Regions from separate parts of the Nonomuraea sp. NPDC049714 genome, predicted to be linked through region 1. Evidence: riboswitches for the same ligand, from Rfam matches in the RefSeq annotation. Region 1 holds a riboswitch; the other holds the start of a gene.
What was found. Region 1 has a riboswitch for cobalamin ahead of ACIBQX_RS43780 (CbtB-domain containing protein). Riboswitches for the same ligand answer to the same signal wherever they lie in the genome.
Positions count from the first base shown of each region.

Region 1 (3,704 bases):
CCGCCAGCGCGCGCACGATTGTGGACTTCGCGGTGCCCTTCTCCCCGCGTACGAGCACCCCGCCCACTCGAGGCGAGACCGCGTTGAGCACCAGTGCCAGCTTCAGGTCAGCAAGCCCGACGACGGCGCTGAACGGGTAGGTGACGATCAAAACAGAACCTTCCGGTTGACATGAGCCACCCGCCAGCCCTCCCGCGTGACGGCCAGCTCGGTGGTGGACAGAGGAGTCAGATCGAAGCGGTCGGCAATCAACGGGTCCAGTCCCAGGGCGTGGCCGAGCACGGCCCGGATAGCGCCCGCATCGCACACGACGACCCCGCTGGGTTCCTCCCGGACGGACTCGAGCCAGGCCGCCACCCTGGTCGCGAATGCAGCCCGGCTCTCGCCGCCATGCGGGGCCGCGTGCGGGTCGGTGAGCCAGCTCGCCAGCCCGTCCGGCTCCTCCTGCGCTACTCGCTCGTACGGCAGGCCGCGCCACCGGCCGCAGTCCGCCTCCCCGAGCGCCGGGACCACACGCGCACGCAGGCCGAGGGCATCGGCGGTCTGCCGGGCCGCGGTGGCAGGAGCGGCCCACGCCACCACTCCGGCCACCGCCGAGCCGAGCGCGGCGGCTCTGGCCAGAGCCGCCGCGTCGGCGTCCTCGTCGGCTGGAAAGCGCGCGGCGCGCATTCCCGGCGTCGTGGCGTGCCGGACGAACAGCACCCCGCTCAGGCCGGCGCGGCGGCGCTCAACGGAACGTCGCTCGTACGCCGCGCCGCCCGTTCGCTCGCCCAGCCGAACAGCACGCCGAAGGCCGCCCAGAAGACGAGCTGCGTGCCGATCGAGGCGATCCTGAACTCCCACAGCAGCGTGGCGGGAAAGCCGTCGGGCACCTCGTCGACCGTGGGTAGCAGCGCCCAGGCGGCGACCACCGGCACGAGGAAGACGATGACCGCCGCTACCCAGCGGGCCCACGGGTCCGCGGTGACGCGGCGGGCGGTGGCCACCGCGATCGCCGTCGCCGCCAGCCCGACGAGGATCATCACCAGGTAGAGCACCGTACGACCGTTGATCGTCTCGGGATCGCCCACCGCCGGCGGGTTGGCCGGATATTTCACGAAGGGAACGAGGATGACCGCTGCGAAGGCCGTCCCGACGGCGGCCAGCGCCAGCCGCCCGTCGGAGCGCGGCCCCACCCGTCCGCGCAGGCCCGCGAACACGAGCGCGAACACGCCGCCCACGGCCAGCCCGTAGAGCCCCGTGGCCAGGAAGAGCCCCGCCTTCTGCACCGGCCTGCTGATCTTGGCCTCCTCGCCGTGGCTGTGCCCGGCCTCCTCGGCGGCGGGCTCCGGTGCTGCGGCCTCCTCCAAGGCGATCGCCGCATCGACGCGCGGCTCCCCGAAGGCGAAGGCGAATCCGCCCGCGATCAGTCCGGCCAGCAGCCCCACGAGCAGCCCCCGGACCAGGAAGGTGCCTACCATCCCGGCCCCTAGTGACAGGGCACGCCGAGCAGATGCCGCCCGTCGTGCATCAGCTCGTGCAGGAAGGCGCCCGTCTGGGAGACCGCGCCGTTGTCCATCAGGACCAGGTAAGCGACGAGCAGAAGCACAGGCACCGCCAGCAGCCAAGGGCGCAGGCGTGGGAAGGGGATGATGGACGGAGTGGTCAAACCACTCATACGAGCCTCCTCGGGGTGACGCGTCCCATAGCGAGGTCACGGCGGCCAAGCGACCTGGCTCCCGGGATCTACGTCCCGGATACAGTGGCGCGTCCGCACCGGCATCTCACCGGATTTCCCTTGGACAACCGTGAAATCTACCGGAACGTATCCTTTCCTCCCGTTCGCGTCAATGCACCCCAGCGGCCGTCGGGCGCGGTGCGCGTATGAGACGATGCCGAACGTAGGCGACGGCGGGCAGCGGGACCTCACGTGGGCGCGGATCGTGCGGGCGTTGCAGGCTTTGGCGGACGAAGGCTTTGATCACCTGGGACGTGAGCGTGGATTCCTCGATCGCTCGGGCGCATCAGCACGCCGCTGGTGCGCGTAAAAGGGGGATCTGCAGGTAGAACCGCCTGGCGGGGTGAGTGTGGAACCCGCCGACCACGGGCTCGGCCGCTCCCGGGGCGGGCTGACCACCAAGATGCACCTGGCGTGCGAGCAGGGGCAGAAGGTGCTGTCGTTGATCGTCACCGCCGGTCAGCGTGGCGACTCTCCGCAGTTCCAGCCGGTGCTGGACAAGATCAGCGTGCCCAGGCTCGGCCTGGGCCGTCCCCGAAAGTGGCCAGACAAAGTTCGGGCCGACAGGGCGTACGGCTCCCGCGCCAACCACGCCTACCTGCGGCGACGCGGCATCGGCTGCACGATCCCGGAGAAGGCCGATCAGGTCCGCCACCGAAAGAACCGCGGCAGCCGGGGCGGCCGTCCCCCGAGGTTCTGCAAGATCGACTACTGCGAGCGGCACGCCGTCGAGTGCGCCATCAACCGGCTCAAACGCCACCGCGCCGTCGCGACCAGATACGACAAGCTCGCCGTTCGCTACGAAGCCACCGTCCAGATCGCCATCATCAACGACTGGCTGACCTGCCTATAAAGCAGGCCCTAGGAGGCCAGCAGGTCAAAGTGGAAACCGATGACGAACAGCGCCAGCGAGGTCCACCGCGTGACCATCGCCAGCCTCGTGTCCGCCATCGCGGCGCCCAACGCGGCAAGTAGGATGCTGGCGCCGATGCCGAGCGCTATCACGAGGAGCATCTGAGGCAGCCACGGCATGCCGATGTGATCGGTGATGGCGAGGGCGGGTATCCCCGTCAACGCCCCCGCCAGCATCGGGCCGGGATTGAGGCCCAGGACCCGCTTCTCCATGAGCCACGTCAGGCGCGTGCCGTAGCGGGCCAGCTTCTCGGGACCGAGAAGGTCCACGAGGATCGCGGCTCCGGAGATGAAGGACAGGATCTTTCCCGCGCGCCCCCACCAGATCATCGGCAGACCGAGAAGATCGTTCCCGACCGTCGACCTGCCGTCCAGCCATAACTGCCATGCCTCGAAGTAGCTGATGTCTGCCACACGTGGCAGCGTACGATCGACGCGATCCGTTGCCCAGTGGATCTCACCCACTGGAGTACAGCCCGAAACTCAGCAGGCCGGTGGGGGTTTCAGAAGTGGATCAACTAAGTGATCCACTTCTGAAACACTCCCTCTAGGCCCGCTGCACCGTGTTGCGATGTTTGTAGCGGTCCTTTTCGATGCCAGGGGGCCGCCCGCCATGTGCGCCCCGCCGTAGCCGGGCGGCTTCGTGGTTTCTCTTCTCCGGGATCACGTGGCGGATGCCGCGCTGGCGAAGGTAGGCACGGATCTGACGGTTGCTGTATGCCTTATCGGCTCCGACGCTGTCCGGTGTGCGAAGGGGTCGCCCCGGGCCCAGTCGGGGAACACGGATCTTGTCCATCACCGACTCGACCGGGTGCAGTCCGCCCGCTGTCCCGGTGAGATGAGTAGGGACACCGGGCGACACTTCACGTCTGCGCTGAGGGGAAGCTTCGAGGTCAGCCCGCCACGGGATCGCCCGAGGGCTTCGCCTGCCGCCTCGTTTTCACCAGCGGATCGCGCGGGTTCGCCGCTGTCAGCGGTGCCTGACTCGCCTCTTGCCTCGCCGTTTCTCAAAGGGCTCGGCGAGACGAATGAGCCGTGCTTGGGTGTTCCGGCGGCATGCTGGTGGGCACGTACT
Region 1 covers NZ_JBITLM010000016.1:187,766-191,469, forward strand. The annotation lists gene ACIBQX_RS43765 (VWA domain-containing protein) at 1-151, opposite strand, end outside; gene ACIBQX_RS43770 (histidine phosphatase family protein) at 148-702, opposite strand; gene ACIBQX_RS43775 (CbtA family protein) at 708-1,460, opposite strand; gene ACIBQX_RS43780 (CbtB-domain containing protein) at 1,469-1,657, opposite strand; cobalamin riboswitch at 1,688-1,817, opposite strand; gene ACIBQX_RS43785 (IS5 family transposase) at 2,061-2,570, shown strand; gene ACIBQX_RS43790 (hypothetical protein) at 2,579-3,094, opposite strand; gene ACIBQX_RS43795 (transposase) at 3,637-3,704, opposite strand, start outside.

Region 2 (3,704 bases), on a different contig from region 1:
CTCACCACGCTCGGCGAGATCCGCGCCCGGGGCGGCAACGTCCTGATGATCGGCCACCGTGAGCCCGACGCCAAGCTGGCCGACGACGCCATCGTGGTGCCGAAGAACGAGATCGAGCTGGACCCGATCCTGCTGACCATCCCGCTTCAGCTGCTGGCCTACCACGCCGCCGTCGCGCTCGGCCGTGACGTGGACAAGCCGCGCAACCTGGCCAAGAGCGTGACCGTCGAATAGGCGGTAAGACAAGGCTTACCGTTCGGATGGGTCATAGTCGGATTCGCCCCTGTGTCCCCCTTGACACTGAGCCCATAGTGTCAGAAAGGTGTCCCAGTCCGACCCCCACACCCCCAATGTCGCCCGGATGTACGACTACCTCCTCGGCGGCAAGGACAACTACGCGGTCGATCGTGAGGCCATTGACAGGCTGACGGATCTGATCCCGGAGGCGCTGCCGCTGGCCCGCGCCAGCCGCGGCTTCCTCCAGCGGGCGGTCCGTTACGTCGCGCAGGAAGGCGTGGAGCAGTTCCTCGACCTCGGCAGCGGCCTGCCCACGCAGGGCAACGTGCACGAGGTGGCACCGCACGCCGTGGTCGTCTACGTCGACCAGGACCCGATCGTGGCGGCGCACGCGCGTGCGCTGCTGCGGGGGGAGGACAGGGCGGTCTTCGTGGAGGCCGACCTGCTCGACCTCGACCGGATTCTGGCGGGAGCCAGCGGCCTTCTCGACCTGAACGAGCCGGTCGCGGTCCTGATGGTGTCGATGCTGCACTCCTTCCCAGCGGGCCGCGATCCCGATGGCCTGGTGGCCCGCCTGCGCGAGGCGGTGGCGCCGGGCAGCTATCTGGCGCTCACGCACGCCACCTCCAGCAGCCGGCAGGAGGGCGAGGCGTCCACCGACCGCAGCCCGGAGGAGATCCGTGCCTTCTTCGGCGACTTCGAGCTGGTGCCTCCGGGTCTGGTGCAGGCGGCCGACTGGCGTCCTGACCGGCCCCGGCTGGTGGGCGGCCCGCTGCTGCCCTCGTACGTGCTGGCGGGTCTGGCCCGGAAACCGCAGGACCCCGATGTGTAACTCTGCGTTATGTGACAATAACGTGAAGTAGGGGACTCGGGGGGTGCGTCATGCGGCGAAGACGGTTTCTCGCAGGCGGACTGGGGGCGGCCGCCTGCCTGGCCGGCTGCGGCACCCAGCGCCACGTCCCGGGAGCGAACGGCGGGCGGCCGTACACGATCGTCGCGGGGGGAGCGCGGTGGCGGCCGGTGACGCGGGCGTTCGTCGCGGCGGTGCGCGAGGCCGGGTTCCCGGTGGCCGGGCCGGGACAGGCCGTCCGGCTCACCGTCACCGGGCTGCCGGCGCTCGCCGCGGCCGAGCTCAACGACGGGCTGACGCTGGCCGAGACCGCGACGCCGCTGGCCCGGCTGGCGGGCGAGGTCGAGGTCGTGCTCGTGCCCGCCGACTCCCGCTTCAGGACCTTCGCCGACTTCGGCGCGCACCTGCTCGCCCACACCGGCCGGACGCCCCTGGCCGGCGGCCCCCTGGGGGAGCCCGACCACCTGCTGTTCGGGCTGATCGCCAAGGGGGTCGGCGCCGACATCCGGCAGGTCGACTACACCGGCTACCAGAGCAGCGCGGAGGCCGCCACCGCGCTGTTCGCGGGCCGGGCCGAGGCGGTCGTCGGCACGCTCGCCGACTGGCGCCCCCACATCGATCAGGAGCGGGTACGAGTGCTCGCCGTGTCGTGCGCCAAGCGCTTCCCCGGGCTGGACGCGCCGAGCCTGCTGGAGAGCGGCGTGCGCGTCGACTTCGCCAACTGGTGCGCCGTCGTCGGGCCGGCCGCCATGCAGGACGAGGCCCGCGCCTCGGCCGTCGGCATGTGCGAGGAGGTGACGGGGTCCGCGGCCTGGCGGCGGGCCTGCCGTACCGGAGGATGGGCGCCGATCCCGCTGGCGGGCGAGGAGTTCGTGCAGTGGCTGGCCTCGGAGGTGCGGCGGACCAAGGCAGTGATGCGCGACCTCGGGCTCTTGGGAGCGCGCTGAGGCACAAGATGCTGGGGCAGTTGCGGAAACTGCCACTAGATGTAGGATCCTGCTCGTCGCTGGTTCGCCTCCTGGAGGCGGAGCAAAAGGGAACCCGGTGCGATTCCGGGGCTGCCCCGCAGCGGTGAGCGGGAACGACCGCCGTCACGTGCACTGGAGAGATCTGGGAAGCGACGGCCAGTAGGAGGATGACAGGCGCCCGCAAGCCCGAAGACCTGCCGGTGATGTGAATGTCCAGGGCCTCGAGGGAGGGTCCGGGGGCGTCCGCGGCCGGCGTTCGAGGCGAGCCGCAGTGCTCTCGCGTGCCCTCATCGAGGATGAGCTCGCGAGGAGAGAGCACGTGACACAGATCGTTGAGGCCGATCGGCGGCTGGCCATCGAGGAAGCCGCCGCCCGGGTGATCACCGACCCGGCCAACTCCCGGGTGGCCGCCCGGCTGCTCGCCGAGGAGATCGCCGACGAGGCCGCCCGGCACGGGGTGCGCTCGTTCTCCGAATCCGTGGCCGCCACCCACGCCGCCGGGCTGGTCCAGGACGCGCTCGCGGCGTTCGTCGCGGCCAACGCCGCCGAGCTGGACGCGCTGATCCGCGAGGAAGCCGACGAGCGCTTCGAGTACTTCGGGCTCCGCACGGTCTACGACCGCTACCTGCTGCGCCACCCGGACACGCGGGCGGTGCTGGAGCGGCCGCAGCACTTCTTCCTGCGGGTGGCGTGCGGGCTCTCCACGACGGTCGCCGAGGCCGCCGAGCTCTACGCCCTGATGTCCACCCTGTCCTACCTGCCGAGCTCGCCGACGCTGTTCAACTCCGGCTCACGGCGGCCCCAGCTCTCCTCCTGCTTCCTGCTCGACTCACCCCGCGACGAGCTGGAGGCGATCTATGACCGGTACGGTCAGGTGGCCCGACTGTCGAAGTACGCCGGCGGCATCGGCATCTCCTGGACCCGGGTCCGCTCGCGCGGCTCGCTGATCAAGGGCACCAACGGGCACTCCAACGGCATCGTGCCCTGGCTGCGCACCCTGGACTCCTCGGTGGCCGCGGTCAACCAGGGCGGCCGCCGCAAGGGCGCGGCCTGCGTCTACCTGGAGACCTGGCACGCCGACATCGAGGAGTTCCTGGAGCTGCGGGACAACACCGGCGAGGACGCCCGCCGCACCCACAACCTCAACCTGGCCAACTGGGTGCCGGACGAGTTCATGCGCCGGGTGGAGGCGGACGAGCCCTGGTCGCTGTTCGACCCGAAGCAGGTGCCCGACCTCACCGACCTGTACGGCGAGGCGTTCACCCGCGCCTACCGGGCCTACGAGGCCGACGGGCGATTCGTTCGTCAGATCCCCGCCCGGACCCTCTACGGCCGCATGATGCGCACGCTGGCGCAGACCGGCAACGGCTGGATGACGTTCAAGGACGCGGCCAACCGCACCTCCAACCAGACGGCCCGTCCCGAGAACGTCATCCACCTGTCGAACCTGTGCACCGAGATCCTGGAGGTCACCAGCGACGCCGAGACCGCGGTGTGCAACCTCGGCTCCATCAACCTCGCCGCCCACCTGCGCGAGGGGGACGGGATCGACTGGGACAGGCTGCGCTCGACCGTACGCACCGCCGTGCGCTTCCTCGACGCCACCATCGACCTCGGGTTCTACCCGACGCCCGAGGCCGAAGCGGCCA
Region 2 covers NZ_JBITLM010000002.1:228,135-231,838, reverse strand. The annotation lists gene glmS (glutamine--fructose-6-phosphate transaminase (isomerizing)) at 1-234, shown strand, start outside; gene ACIBQX_RS07990 (SAM-dependent methyltransferase) at 323-1,069, shown strand; gene ACIBQX_RS07985 (Bug family tripartite tricarboxylate transporter substrate binding protein) at 1,120-2,034, shown strand; cobalamin riboswitch at 2,078-2,272, shown strand; gene ACIBQX_RS07980 (ribonucleoside-diphosphate reductase subunit alpha) at 2,375-3,704, shown strand, end outside.
Region 2: linked by a shared signal. The riboswitch ahead of ACIBQX_RS07980 (ribonucleoside-diphosphate reductase subunit alpha) and the one ahead of ACIBQX_RS43780 (CbtB-domain containing protein) in region 1 are both predicted to bind cobalamin.